DNA from 2 places in the Agromyces aerolatus genome. Region 2 is predicted to be linked to the other one. Evidence: predicted binding sites of a transcription regulator. Region 2 holds the regulator's gene; the other holds the start of a gene.
The links. The regulator LexA, encoded in region 2, represses DNA repair genes until DNA is damaged. The targets are predictions, from matches to a motif close to TCGAACANNTGTTCGA.
Positions count from the first base shown of each region.

Region 1: the regulator LexA is predicted to act here: its motif matches at 5,062-5,077, upstream of RH864_RS07440 (HNH endonuclease signature motif containing protein).

Region 1 is NZ_JAVKGQ010000004.1:187,614-194,826, forward strand. Features, by position in the region: gene RH864_RS07405 (SDR family oxidoreductase) at 1-213, shown strand, start outside; gene RH864_RS07410 (3-methyladenine DNA glycosylase) at 197-1,105, opposite strand; gene RH864_RS07415 (GNAT family N-acetyltransferase) at 1,150-1,569, opposite strand; gene RH864_RS07420 (hypothetical protein) at 1,699-1,908, shown strand; gene RH864_RS07425 (DUF4287 domain-containing protein) at 1,957-2,247, opposite strand; gene RH864_RS07430 (cupin domain-containing protein) at 2,284-2,640, opposite strand; gene RH864_RS07435 (ArsR/SmtB family transcription factor) at 2,728-3,714, shown strand; gene RH864_RS07440 (HNH endonuclease signature motif containing protein) at 3,860-4,951, opposite strand; gene RH864_RS07445 (hypothetical protein) at 5,406-5,693, shown strand; gene RH864_RS07450 (hypothetical protein) at 5,731-6,045, shown strand; gene RH864_RS07455 (hypothetical protein) at 6,048-6,212, shown strand; gene RH864_RS07460 (1-aminocyclopropane-1-carboxylate deaminase) at 6,184-7,206, opposite strand.
Region 2 is NZ_JAVKGQ010000012.1:38,062-45,274, forward strand. Features, by position in the region: gene hisB (imidazoleglycerol-phosphate dehydratase HisB) at 1-271, opposite strand, end outside; gene RH864_RS14310 (histidinol-phosphate transaminase) at 281-1,369, opposite strand; gene RH864_RS14315 (LysM peptidoglycan-binding domain-containing protein) at 1,432-1,773, opposite strand; gene lexA (transcriptional repressor LexA) at 2,114-2,791, shown strand; gene RH864_RS14325 (alpha/beta fold hydrolase) at 2,806-3,558, opposite strand; gene metE (5-methyltetrahydropteroyltriglutamate--homocysteine S-methyltransferase) at 3,682-6,015, opposite strand; gene RH864_RS14335 (methylenetetrahydrofolate reductase) at 6,012-6,974, opposite strand.

The sequences.
Region 1 (7,213 bases), on a different contig from region 2:
CTCGCGGGCCCTCGTGAGGAGCGCATGGCCGACCTCGCGCGCCGGCTGCTCGCGGCCTCGGGGAAGCGCACGCGCGTGCTCGAGTTCCCGTTGCCTGGCGTGTTCGGCCGCGCGCTGCGGAACGGCACCCTGCTGCCGGCGCCGGGCGCGGCCGACCTCGGCACGCAGACGTTCGACGAATGGCTCGCTGAGGAGGTCAGGCCGCGGGCGTAGCGTGCGGGGCGGCGCCGGCGCCGGCGCCGGTGCGGGCGCCGGTGCCGAACGCCGCCGCGAGCACCTTTCGCCGCAGTTCGTTCGCCCGCTCGGCGAACCCGCGCTGCCGTCTGACGTATTGCGCCTTGCCCTCGGCCGTCTCGATGCGCACGGGCTCGCCGCCCCAGGGCGCCATGTCGTACGGCGAGGCCTGCATGTCGAGGTACCGGATGTCGCGCGCGAGCTCGAACGCGTCGAGCAGCAGCTCGCCGGGCACGAGCGGGCCGAGTTTCACGGCCCATTTGTAGACGTCCATATTGGCGTGCAGGCAGCCGGGCTGCTCGAGGTCGGGCTGCGTCTCGCGCGTGGGCGCGAACCGGTTGCGGGGTGTCGCATCGGGCGTGAAGAACCGGTACGCGTCGATGTGCGTGCAGCGCAGCTCGTGCGCGTCGACGACCTCGTCGGTGGCACCCTGGCCGAGGCGCAGCGGCACGGGGTGGCGGTGCTCGCGCTGGCGGTACACCATCGCCCACTCGTGCAGCCCGAAGCATCCGAACGCCCCCGGCCGGGAGACCGTGGACCGCAGGATGCGCTCGACCGCCGTCAGCAGCGGCGCCTTCTCGCGCCGCATCGCGGCGGCGTCGACGATGAGCGACCCGGGTGTCGCGCCGGGGGTGTACCAGCGCCATGAGCTGCGAGTCTCGCCGGAGGCATCCGCCAGCTCGACGCCCGCGCCCGGATGCCAGCGCCGCAGCAGGCTCGGCGAGTACGCGTAGTAGGTGAACAGGAAGTCCTCGATCGGATGCGTCTCGCGGCGCGCGGTGCGCGCGCGATGCCCGGCGGTGAGCGCGTCGGCGCGCGCGGTATGCGCGCCTTCGCGTTCGCGCCAGTCGGCCGCGGCGAGGATGGTCACGCCGTCGATCGTAAGCGACGCTGACGGCGCGGCGTCCTGCTCGCTCAGGAGGCGCCGAGCACCATCCACCGCTCAGGCGTGTCGATGGCCGTGAAGCCGAACCGCTCGTACAGCCCGTGCGCGTCGCCCGTGACCAGCACGATGCGGCGCACGCCGAGCGCCCGGATCTCGGTCACCACCTGCTCGACGAGCGCGACGCCGACGCCTTCGCCGCGCACGGCCGGGTCGACGTACACGTCGCACAGCCAGGCGAACGTCACGCCGTCGGTCACGACGCGCGCGTAGGCGACCTGGTCGCCGGATGCCTCGTCGTAGCCGCCGAAGTTGCGCGACCCGTCGATCGCGGCGTCCTGGATCTCTCGGGCACGGCCGATCGCCCAGTACGCGTCGGTGCTCAGCCACCGGTGGACCAGCTCGCGGTCGAGCTCGGCGGAGTCGGAGGAGTACCGGTACGTGCGGGGCATGCGACCATCTTGCCAAGGGCGCTCGTCGTCGAGCCGCGGGTGCCGCGATATCCGGGATCTCCGTCGTGCGGTGGACGCGGAAGCGGGGCCGGGCCGCCTAGCGTGGCGGACATGGCTGAGGGTCGAGGCATGGACCAGAACACCGCGTGGGGCGCCGGGATCGCGATCGGCGTCGCGTTGGGGCTGGCGCTCGGGCTCGCCCTGGACAACCTCGGGGTCGGGCTGGCGCTCGGCGCCGGCCTGGGTATCGCATTCGCGGCGGCGTTCGCCGAAGACGCGAAGCGCAAACGGCGCGGCGACGCCGGTCGCGATGGCGGTGACGGCGAGGCGCGCGAATGACGCCGCCCCATCGGCCGACGGCGGATGAGCCTCGGACCTGAGGGGTCGCTACGCGCTCGGCTTGGTCGCCTGCCCGTCGAGCCAGAGCCGGTCGGAGGCGTCGCTGTGGGTGCCGCCCGTGCCCACGTGTTTGGCCGAGATCTGATCGCCCTTGGTGATGACGTGGACGAGGGCCATCGCGTGCCCCTGACCGAGGCCGTAGTCCTCCTTGAGCCACGCCACGATCGGCGTGGCCTTCGTGGTCGCGTCGAATCCGCGCTCGCGGGCGAGCTCGATGAACTGGCGCGGCGTGAGGCCGGTCTTGGTCTCGATGTTGTCGAGGTAGGCCTGGAATGACATGGCTGGGGGTGCTCCTGTCCGGTGTGCGGGTGCAGCTCAGAGCTCGTCGGCGAACTCTTGAATGATCATGTCGGATGCGTGGATGCAGAGGATGCGCAGACGCTCCGCGCCGGTGGCCTTGAACGCGTGCCAGACGCCGGTGCCGACAGTCGCGGTGTCACCCGCGGACCCGATCACCTCCGCTTCGCCGATCGTGAACGTCGCCTCGCCCTCGAGCACGACCCAGGTCTCGGAGTAGGGGTGACGGTGCAGGGCTGGCCCTTCACCGGGCGCCGCATCGACGTAGAAGTACGAGATGTCGGCACCGTGGTCGCGGCCCTGGAAGCGCCGGCTCCGGCCTGAGCCGAGGCGGATCGATTCGGGGGCCACGATGGGGTTGGCGGCGGACGGCATGAGCCTGGTCCTTTCCTCGTGAGCGGGGCGGATGCCTCGTCTGCGAACAGCCTCGGCGATGGAGCATCCGCTCGATACCCTTTCGATGTGGATCGAAACTACGTCGATTTCCGGCTCGCGCCCGACGATATCTCAGCGATCCGGTTCGGCGTCTCGCCGGGACATGAGCTGTGCCACGCGGTGCGCGTGGTGCTGCGGCCGCCGGAGCATCCGTTGCAATGGGGGTGGCTGCGAAGCGTGCGCGACCGGGTGCCGGGCGCGTCGTTCGATCTGCTCGCGCTGCTGATCGGCGCTGACGGGTACTTCCCGGATTTCTTCACGACGACGCCGAGCTGGGACGTGACCCCCGAAGACGAGGCTGAGCGGCTCAGGCAGGTGCCCGCCGAGCTCATGCGGGTCGATCTCGGCAAGATGATCGTCCGGTCGACGGGTGAGCGCCGGGCGGCGATCGTGCGGATGCGTGCGCAGCCCGAACGCGCCCGCGAGCTCATCGCCGATGCCTGGCTCGAGGTCTGGTCGGCGCTGCTCGCGCCGGTGTGGGGGCAGCTGGAGCGGGTGCTGCGCGCCGACATCGCGGTGCGCGCTCGCCGGATCGCCACGGAGGGCGTCGCGCAGATGCTGGGTGCGCTGAACACGTCCGTCGAATGGCACGGCGACACCGTGCGGGTCGCGATGCGAACGCACCGCGAGGTGCTCGACTGCCGGGGCAGCGGACTCGTGCTCGTGCCCTCGGTCATGGCGGCCCGATGCGCGGTGCTGACCGAGCCGCCCGCGCAGCCGACGCTGTTCTACCCCGCCCAGGGCGTGACGGAGACGTGGGCGCGTGACTCCGCGGAGTCTGCAGACGCTCTCGCGGCACTCGTGGGTCCCGCACGCGCGGCGATCCTGCTCGCCGGGCATGAGACCAGGACGACCTCGCAGGTCGCCGCCGACGGCGGTCTCGCCGCGTCGACGGCATCGCACCACCTCAGCGTTCTCCGGAACGCCGGGCTCATGCAGAGCACACGCGACGGCGCCCGTGTGCTGCACAGCCGCACCCCGCTCGGCGAGGCGATCGTCGGCGGCGCTATCTGAAGGTGCCCGCGAACGGCGCGGAGCGTCCGGCGGCGCCGGTGAGCGCAGGGCGGTGCCGGCGCAGAGCAGACCGGTGTCGCTGAGCGCAGGACGGTGCGGATCAGAACGGTGCGGGTCAGAACGGTGCGGGTCAGAACGGTGCGGGTCAGAACGGAGGTCGTCCCGTCGGAGCCGCTGAATCTGGAGCGCGAGGTGGTGAGACCATCGTGAGTCCGCTCTCTGGAGCGGTGCGGTAGCGGGCCCCGGTCAGCGAGGTCCACTCGAGCACGCCCTCGTGCAGGTGCCGGAGTGACCAGCCCGTGTCATGTTTCAGATGGTGATGGGCGGCACACAGGTGGGCAAGGTTGTCGTGCGAGGTGGCGCCGCCCTCGCCGGCCCAGCCTTCGGAGTGATCGAGATCACATCGGATCGCTGCACGGCTGCACCCCGGAAACCGGCAGGTCCCGTCACGAACCTGTAGCCACCGGCGGAGATCTGCGGGCACTCGATAGCTCGTACGATCGACATCGAGCACGGCGGACGTGACCGGATGGGTCAGCAATCGGGTGAACGAGGCTGCCTCGCCGGCCAGAGCTCGAGCCGTGTCGGCGTCGATCGGGCCGTACCCGTCGAGGAGGCCAGGCTCGTCGGTTCGGCCGAGCAGCGTCATCACCGGCACGGTCACATGCACGGTCGGGCGGATGCCGGTCAGGGAGGCGACGGTCTGTTCGGCGCTGACCGTCTCGGAAACGTGGTGTTCGGCACTCTCTTCAGCGGCCGAGTGGTGCGCCGAGCTGTGATGCCGCGTCTCGTCTCGCTCCCGCCGGCGGCGCTCAGGTGCGTCGCGTGGCGGTCCGGGAGGTATCGCATGCAGCAGGAGATCGCGGGCGAGGTCGGCCCGGAGCTGATCGAGATGCCGTTCGGCGGCGAGCTCGCGTCGCACCTCGTCGTGCCGAGCGAGCGGTTCGCGGGTCGTCTGGCCGATCACACCGGCGCCGGTGCTCGGGGCGCTCGGCTCCGCGCGACGAGCGCGGTCAGCAGCCTGGCAGAGTCGGTTCTTGATCAGCAGGGCATCGGCCGCCGGCAGCAGCAGGTGCAACCAGGCCATGCCGTCGTGAGCGGGCTGCAGCTCGACTCGGCGTTCGGCACGCGCTTTCTGATGCCGCGCGGCGATCGTGTCGGCCTGGACGCTCTCCACGAGCCTGCGCGCTGCGCGTCGGAGTCGGGCCGGGTTGTCAGTGCGGGCGAGCTCGGCCAGCCGGTCGTCGAGGGCGGCGACCGCGTCGGGCTAGTCGGCGAGCGGCGGGTGCGCCGCTGAATCGGGCGGCAACGAGATCGTGGGCGTTCGATGCGGCGAACTCCAGCACTCGGAACACGTGCTCGAGTCGCGCGGCGTCGTGCCGACCGACTGCGCGCTGGTGTGCCACCGCGCTGTCGACGAGTTCGGCGAGGCCGCCTCGCTGAGCCGACCGCGCCTCGCCGCTCGTGCACTCAGCGCCCGGAGGTCGCGCTGCCGGGAGATCGGAAGAAGACATACTTCCAAGATAGCAATATTTTCGAATACAGCTTCGATCCATCCGACATCTGTGGAGAACTCGAATCGCCAGCATCGCGCCGGTACCCCGATCTCCGTCGGGCGACGGAGGCGAGTCCACCGCCTGGCTCGTACCGTGAAGAAGACAGCGAACGTGACCGTACCGGAGAGGTGTGACATGCAGAGCAGGTGGTCCGCAGCGATCCTCGGTGACCGGGAGGATCCGCGCCGTCGCCTCGCTGCGATCTTCGGCGGCGAGGTGCCGGTCGGCGGGCAGCCGCCAGTGCCTGCGCTGGCGTGGGCCGAGCGGCTGATCGGAGACGCCGGAAGTGTCGGTGTCGGGCGCGGTGACGGCGTCGATGTCGGTGACGAGATGCGGGCGATCCGGCGCTTGAGACAGGCCGAGCCGCGGCTCACGCTCAAGGCGGCCGCGTTCCTCGCCCGGCATGCGCTCCGATCCCGCTGAGTTGGCGCGTCGGCCGGAATTCGCAGCCAGACGGCGCGTGCTCGGCCGAGCGCTCGCGGCCGCGAGCCTGACGGCACCCGCCGTGTTCATCGTGCTCAGCTTCCTGCGCTGGTCGATGGCGATGCCCGACGAGCTCGCATTCCACTGGGATTTCCGGGGTCGCGTCGACGGGACGATTCCAGCCGACGCGCTGCTCGGACTGGCGCTCGGAGGCGCGTGCGCGGGCCTCGCGGCCGGTCTCGTCTCGCTGCTGGTGCCGCGGCTCGAAGCGAAGGACCGACGAGCGTATCTCCTCGTGGCCGGAGCCTCGCGGGCCTCGGCGCGGCTGCGTGGGCCGTATCGGCGGGTCTGACCGTGGCGGCCGGGTCGCCGGCCGAAGCCGACCTCGACGGCTGGGTCGTGCTCTACGCCGTCGGTCTCGCCTACGGCCTGATCCCGGCGGCCTTCATCACGATCGCTGATCGCAGCGCGGCCGAGCGTGTCCCCGGGGTCAGTGGTACCGCCCACTGTACGCGTTGATCGCGGGCTGCCCGCCGAGGTGCGCGTAGAGCACATTCGAGTCCTTCGAGATCTCGCCGCTCGACACGAGGTCGATCAGCCCGGCCATGGACTTCCCCTCGTAGACCGGATCGAGGATGACGCCCTCGAGGCGCCCGGTGAGCCGCATCGCCTCATCGGTCGACTCGACGGGGATGCCGTACTCGTCACCGGCCCAGCCTTCGAGCACGTTCACCTCGTCGTCGCGGAGCGGACGGCCCACGCCGATCAGCTCGGCGGTGTTGCGCGCGATGCGCCCGACCTGCTCGCGGGTCTCATCGATCTTCGCCGACGCGTCGATGCCGATCACGCGGCGCGGCCGCCCGCCGAAGTTCGCCTCGAGGTCGGCGAAGCCCGCGATCATTCCACCGTGCGTCGACCCGGTCACGGCGCACACGACGATCGTGTCGAAGAACACGCCGAGCTCGCGCTCCTGCGCGGCGACCTCGTGCGCCCAGTTCGCGAAGCCGAGTCCGCCGAGCCGGTGATCCGAGGCGCCGGCGGGGATCGCGTACGGCGTGCCGCCGGCCGCCTCGACGTCGGCGATCGCCTGCCGCCACGACTCCTTGAACCCGATGCCGAACCCCGCAGGCGAAAGGCGCACATCGGCCCCCATGAGCCGTGAGAGCAGGATGTTTCCGACCCGGTCGTTCACGGCGTCGGGCCAGTTCACCCAGTGCTCCTGCACGAGGACGGCCTTCATGCCGAGGTGCGCCGCGACCGCGGCGACCTGCCGCGTGTGATTGGACTGCACGCCCCCGATCGAGACGAGCGTGTCGGCACCCTGGGCGAGCGCCTCGGGCACCAGGTACTCGAGCTTGCGGATCTTGTTGCCGCCGTAGGCGAGCCCGCTCGAGACGTCTTCGCGTTTCATCCACACGCGCGCGCCGCCGAGGTGGGCGCTGAGCCGGTCGACCGGGTGGATCGGGCTCGGCCCGAACGTGAGCTGATGGCGCGGGAAGTCGGCGATGGGCATGAGCGTG
Region 2 (7,213 bases):
TGTCGCCGAGCGCCTGCCTGATCGCGGTGCCGAGCACGATGCCCACGTCTTCGACCGTGTGGTGCACGTCGATCTCGACATCCCCGGAGGCGCGCACCGTGAGGTCGCTCAGCGAGTGCTTCGCGAACGCGGTGAGCAGGTGGTCGTAGAACGGCACACCGGTCTCGATGTCGCTCGTTCCGGTCCCGTCGAGGTCGATCGACAGGTCGATGCTCGACTCGCTCGTCTCGCGCTGCACGCGCGCGCTACGGCCGGCGTTCGGGGAGGTCATACCACCAGTCTATTGGGCAGGCCCGGGCGCGAACGGCGCGATCGCCTCGAGGAACGCGGTCGTCTCGGTCTCGGTGCCGGCCGTCACGCGGAGGCTGCCCGGCAGGCCGATCTCACGAATCAGGATGCCTCGTGCGAGCAATGCCTCGAACACCGCGTGCGGGTCGTCGACCCCGTCGAAGAGCACGAAGTTCGCGCCGCTGCGGTACGGGTGGAAGCCGAGGCGTGCGAGCTCGCCCGAGATGCGCTCGCGCTGCACCCGGATCTCGTCGACCATCGCGAGCATCTGGTCGGCGTGCGCGAGCGCACCGAGCGCGGCCGCCTGGGTCAGCGCCGACAGGTGATACGGCAGCCGCACGAGCCGGAGCGCATCGATGGCCGCCGGATCGGCGGCGAGGTATCCGACGCGGGCGCCCGCGAACGCGAACGCCTTGCTCATGGTGCGCGAGACCACGAGCCGCGGCCGCCCCTCGAGGAGCGTCAGCGCGCTCGGCGTGCCGGGATCGGCGAACTCGAAGTAGGCCTCGTCGACCACCACGATGCCGCGGGCCGCGTCGGCGACGGCTTCGATCGTCGCCAGGGACAGCGGCGTGCCGGTGGGGTTGTTCGGAGCGCAGAGCAGCACCAGGTCGGGGTCGTGCTCGCGGACCGCGGCGACCGCGGTCTCGGGGCTCAGCTCGTACTCGGCGTCGCGCTCCCCGGTGACCCACCGTGTGCCGGTGCCGGACGCGAGCAGCCCGTACATCGAGTACGTCGGCGCGAACCCGAGCACGGTGCGGCCCGGCCCGCCGTAGGCCTGGAGGAGGTGCTGGAGCACCTCGTTCGAGCCGTTCGCGGCCCAGATCTGCTCAGGGCGAAGCCCGTGACCGAGGTACGCGGCGAACGCGGTGCGCAGCTCGGTGAACTCCCGGTCGGGATAGCGGTTCAGCCCGAGGATCGCCGCGGCGACACGCGCGACGATGTCGTGCGCGACCGCCTCGGGAATCGGATGCGTGTTCTCGTTGACGTTCAGCGCAACGAGCACGGCCTTCTGCGGTGCGCCGTACGGCGATCTTCCGCGGAGGTCGTCTCGGATGGGGAGGTCGTCGAGGCTCGTCACCAGGCCATGGTAGTCGTCAGCCGGGAGGGCCCCGGTCGCACCCGGCCGGTCGCACCGGCCGGCTACTCGTGCGCCGGCAGGGCGAGCTTCTGGCCGGGCTGCACGACCGCGTCGCCGAGGCCGTTGAGCCGGACGATGTCGGCGATGACCTCGCGCGGGTCTTCTTCGGGCGCGATCGACTCGGCGAGCTCCCAGAGCGTGTCGCCGTGCCCGACGGTCACGACCTCGAGCGGAGCCACCGGCGTGTCGCCGCCGTCTGCCGCGGCGACGCCCGCGCCCAGCACCGAGACCGAGGCGAACACGGCGATCGGCAGTGCGGCGAGCGTCGTCAGCACCGCACGCCCGCGGCGGGTCAGCCGCAGGCGCGTTCGAGGGGCTGCGCCGAACGTGGTGGTCTCGCTCATGGTTCCTCCTGACGGTTCTCGCCGTGCTGTCGATGTGGTCGAGCCGCACCCGCCGCTCGGCCGGGAGCGGCCGGTGCGAAGCTCTGTTCCGAATGTATCTTCGAATGAACGACCGCGCAAGGTCTCTCTCCATTTCTTCTGCACGGGCGCTTCGGCACAGATCGGCGGGATGGCGCAGATCGTGATGCGACACGCTCGAACATATGTTTGATGCGGTCGCCCCGGGCAGATACAGTTTCGAATGTTCGATCTGCTTCGAACACTGATCTGAGTCGAACACAGACCACCGACATCCGGCCGCGCGGCGGTCGCAACGAGGGGCGAGACCGTGAGCACCGACATCGACCGCACACCGGAGTCCGGCTCGCGACGGCGACGCTCCAAGGGCTTGACGGCGAAGCAGACCGCGATCCTCGAGGTCATCCAGCGATCGGTCGCCGAACGCGGCTATCCGCCGAGCATGCGCGAGATCGGGGACGGCGTCGGCCTGTCCTCGCTGTCGAGCGTCACGCATCAGCTGAACCAGCTCGAGCTCGCCGGGTACCTGCGTCGCGACCCGAACCGGCCGCGCGCCCTCGAGGTGCTCATCGAGCTGCCCGGTTCAGAGGCGCGCGTCTCCGCGAGCGAGCCCATCCCGATCAACGACGCCGCGATGGTCCCGCTCGTGGGGCGCATCGCGGCGGGCGTGCCGATCACGGCCGACCAGCAGATCGACGAGGTGTTCCCGCTTCCGCGCCAGCTCGTCGGCAAGGGCGAGCTCTTCATGCTCAAGGTCGTGGGCGACTCGATGATCGACGCCGCGATCTGCGACGGCGACTGGGTCGTCATCCGGGCTCAGCGTTCGGCCGAGAACGGCGAGATCGTCGCGGCGATGCTCGACGGCGAGGCGACCGTGAAGGTGTTCCGCCAGCGCGACGGCCACACGTGGCTGCTCCCCCGCAACACCGCGTTCGAGCCCATCCTCGGCGATGCGGCCGAGGTGCTCGGCAAGGTCGTGGCGGTGCTGCGCGCCGTCTGACGCCCGCGGCGGCCCTACCGGGTGTGCGCGGCGCCGTGCGCCGGCGCCGGCACGGCACGCAGCCAGTCGAGCACCGCGTGCATGAACCCGGCGTGGTCGTCGCGGAACACGGTGTGGCCCGTGCCCTCGAGCGTCTGCACCGTCATGCCCTGACCGCGGAGCCGTGCGGCCACCTGCTCAGTGATGAGCAGGCTCTTCTCGGCGAGCACGACGAGGCTCGGCGCAACGAGCGATACGGGCGGCACGAGCGGCCGGGTGTCGCTGAACCCGAGGATGGTGCGCTTGTCCCAGTCGCGAAGCGTCGCGAGCTCGATCTCGACGTCGTCGGCGTGCCACTTCGGGTTCATCTTCACGAGCGCTGACCGGCGCGGGCGCGGCGCGATCGCGAAGAACAGCTTGAACGCCAGGCCGCGCAGCCCCGTGGGGAACGAGAACGCGGGGTCGATGTAGATCGCGGCCCGCGGTGCCATGCGGTCGGCGACGAGGCTCGCGACGAGCCCGCCCAGCGAGTGGCCCATGACCACGTCGGGCGGCCCGTCGAGCAGCGGGGTGAGCGTCTCGACCACGTCGTCGGCCCACGCCGCCGGCGAGTACCGTGCGGCCCTCGGGCTCCGCCCGTGGCCGGCGAGGTCGACCGCGATCACTCGGAACCCGTGCTGCTCGAGCTCGGCGGTGACCCGGTGCCACGCGCGCGAGTCCGACATGATGCCGTGGATGAGAATCGCGGTGCGCGGCCCGGCTCCGGTCTCGGTGACGGCCAATCGCATACCCACGAGGGTAGGTCGCGCACCTGGGCGGTCACCCCGAGCGGACCGCACGTCGCGTGTGAACCGCGGCCGGGACATCCGTGACGGATCGGATGCCCCGGCCGCGCGCCGCGCGCGCGACGATCAGCCGGGTACCGCGATGCCCGCGCGCACCGCCTTCGTCGCGGCGATGATGTGCTCGAGCGACTCGACCGTCTCGGCATACCCGCGGGTCTTGAGCCCGCAGTCCGGATTGACCCACAGCCGGGTCGCGGGGATCTCGGCGACCGCGCGCTCGAGCATCGACCGCACCTCGTCGGTGCTCGGCACGCGCGGTGAGTGGATGTCGTACACCCCCGGCCCGATGCCGTGGTCGAACCCGCTCTCGGCCAGGTCGTCGACGACCTCCATGCGGCTGCGGGCGGCCTCGATCGAGGTCACGTCGGCGTCGAGGTTCCTGATCGCGTCGATGATGACGCCGAACTCCGAGTAACACAGGTGCGTGTGCACCTGGGTGGCCGCCGCCGCGCCGCCGGTCGCGAGCCGGAACGCGCCGACGGACCAGTCGAGGTACGCGGGCTGATCCGCGCGCTTGAGCGGCAACAGCTCGCGGAGCGCGGGCTCGTCGACCTGGATGACCCGGATGCCCGCGGCCTCGAGGTCGCCGATCTCGTCGCGGAGCGCCAGCGCGACCTGACGGGCGGTGTCGGCGAGCGACTGGTCGTCGCGCACGAACGACCACGCGAGGACGGTCACTGGCCCCGTCAGCATGCCCTTCACGGGCTTGTCGGTGAGCGACTGCGCGTACGTCGACCACGCCACGGTCATGGGAGCGGGCCGGGAGACGTCGCCCCAGAGGATCGAGGGCCGGGTGCAGCGCGACCCGTAGGACTGCACCCAGCCGTGCTCGGTCACGGCGAAGCCGTCGAGCAGCTCGGCGAAGTACTGCACCATGTCATTGCGCTCGGGCTCGCCGTGGACGAGGACGTCGAGTCCCAGCTCCTCCTGCAGACGGATGACCCGTTCGATCTCCGCACGCATCTCGGCGCGGTACGCCGCCTCGTCGAGCTCGCCCTTCGTGAGCCGTGCCCGCGCCCGCCGGATCTCGGCGGTCTGCGGGAACGAGCCGATCGTCGTGGTCGGCAGCTCGGGGAGCTCGAGGGCACCCTGCGCGACGACCCGATCGGCGTAGTCGGTGCGCGCGAAGTCGGCCGCGCCGAGCGCCGCGAGCCGGGCACGGACCGCGGGCACCCGCACGCCGGGCGCCTGCGCACGGTCGTCGAGCGCGGCGCGCGCGGCGTCGAGCTCGGCGGAGACGACCTCGCGTCCTTCCGTGAGGCCGCGCGCGAGCACCGCCACCTGCTCGACCTTCTGGTCCGCGAACGCGAGCCAGCTCGCGAGGCGCGGATCGAGCTTCGTCTCGTCGGCGACGTCGTGCGGGACGTGGAACAGCGACGTCGACGTCGACACCGCGACGCTGCCGGACCAGCCCGCGAGCGCCTCGGCGCGTGCGAGCGCGGCGTCGAGGTCGCCGCGCCAGATGTTGTGCCCGTCGACGACCCCCGCGACGAGCGTCTTGCCCGCCAGCGCCTCCTCGGTCGCGGGATCGAGACGCTCGGGCACCGTTCCGCGGACGAGGTCGAGCCCGATCGCCTCGACGGGCGTCGCCGCGAGTGCGGGCAGCGCGTCGTCGAGCCCGCCGTAGGGCGCGGCGACGAAGATCGCGGGGCGAGCCGTCGCAGCGCCCAGTGCGTCATACGCCTGGCCGATCGCGTCGAGCACCCGGTCGCGAGGCACGTCGAGGCTCTCGCTCACGAGCGCGGGCTCGTCGAGCTGCACCCATTCGGCGCCCGCGTCGGCCAGTGCCGCGAGCAGTTCGGCGTACACCGGGACGAGGTCGCCGAGCCGGTCGATCGGATGGAACGATGCGGGCGCGCCCTCCGCCGGCTTCGCGAGCGCGAGCAGCGTCACCGGGCCCACGAGCACGGGACGCGTGAGGAACCCGTCGGCCACGGCCTCACGGAACCCCGCGAGCACGCGCTCGGGGCGCGCGCGGAACGCCGTCTCCGGCCCGATCTCCGGCACGAGATAGTGGTAGTTCGAGTCGAACCACTTCGTCATCTCGAGCGGCGCGTCGGCGCCCTCGCCCCTCGCGATCGTGAACGACCCGGCCAGGTCCACGCCGTCCTCGCCGATCAGGTGCTCGAACCGAGCGGGCACCGCGTCGACCGCGAGGGCGGCGTCGAGGACCTGGTCGTAGTACGAGAACGACTCGGGGATCGCCGACCCGTCACGCCGCAGCCCGAGCTCGGCGAGTCGCTCGCGCGTGGACCGGCGGAGCTCGGACGCTCGCTCCTCGAGCGCGGCCGCGTCGAGGCCGCCGGCCCAGAACGCCTCGACGGCGCGCTTCAACTCGCGTCGTCGGCCGATGCGCGGGTACCCGAGGATCGTCCCAGCAGGGAAGGTGCGGTGGCTCATGGGTTGGTCACGTTCCTCTCTTCGGCGGCGCGCGCCGACGGCATGAGACCGAGCCGGTCCAGCACGCCGAGCACGGCCTCGTGTCGGTTGAAGGTGTACAGATGCAGTCCTGGGGCGCCTCCCAGCACGTCGGCCGCGAGGCGCGCGGCGTAGGCGACCCCGATCTCGGCCTGCGTGTCGGCGTCCGGCTCGATCTCGAGGTCGATCGCGAGCTGCGCGGGCGGCTCGACGCCGGTGAGGTCGGTCAGCCGCTTCAGCCGGGCGGGGGTCGTGACCGGCATGATCCCGGGCAGGATCGGGATCGTCACACCCCCGGCCCGCGCGCGTTCGACGAAGCTCAGATAGTCGTCGGCGTGCCAGAACAGCTGGGTGATGGCGAGGTTCGCCCCCGCGATCTCTTTCGCGAGCAGCGTGTCGACGTCCTGGTGCGGCCCGCGCGATCGCGGATGCCCCGTCGGGAACGCCGCGACCGCGACCCGCTCGGGTCGCGGCCGCTCGCGGATCTCGGTCACGCCAGGCAGGCCGGGGATGCCGGCCTGCGTGAACGGCTCGCGCTCCTCCTGGACGCGATGGATGAGCTGCACGAGCTCGGCCGCACTGCCGAGGTCGCCGAGGCCGTCATCGTCCTCGGCCCCGATCGGCGGGTCGCCGCGCAGCGCGAGGAAGCTGGTCACTCCGGCGTCGAGGAAGTCGCGCACCAGCCGGTTGGCCTCGGCGTGCGACGAGCCGACGCACGTGAGATGCGCCATGGGCTCGACATCGGTCTGCTCGAGCATGTACCGCAGCACGGTGAGCGAGCGCTCGCGCGAGGACCCGCCGGCGCCGAACGTCACCGAGATGAACGCCGGATGCGCCTCGGCCAGGCGATCGATCGTCCGACCCAGCGCGAGCGCCGCGGCATCGCTGCGCGGCGGGAACAACTCGAACGAGATGGACGTGCCGCCGCCGTGCGCTGCCATGTCGCTCCTCCCCCGCGTGCCGCGCGGAGCCGGAGACCGCGCGGCACGCCGCGCTCCCCCGGCCGTGCTCGGTCCGGTGGATCTCGCGGGCGGGTGCCGGGCTCGGCGGTCGCTCCTCGTGGCGGGCATCGGGCCGGCCACCGTAGATCACGAGCGACGATACGCCGAGTTGGCGCTCAGCGGGAGGGGGTGTTGCGCCGAATGACGCGTCGCATCGGCCGACCCGAGCCGGCATGCGC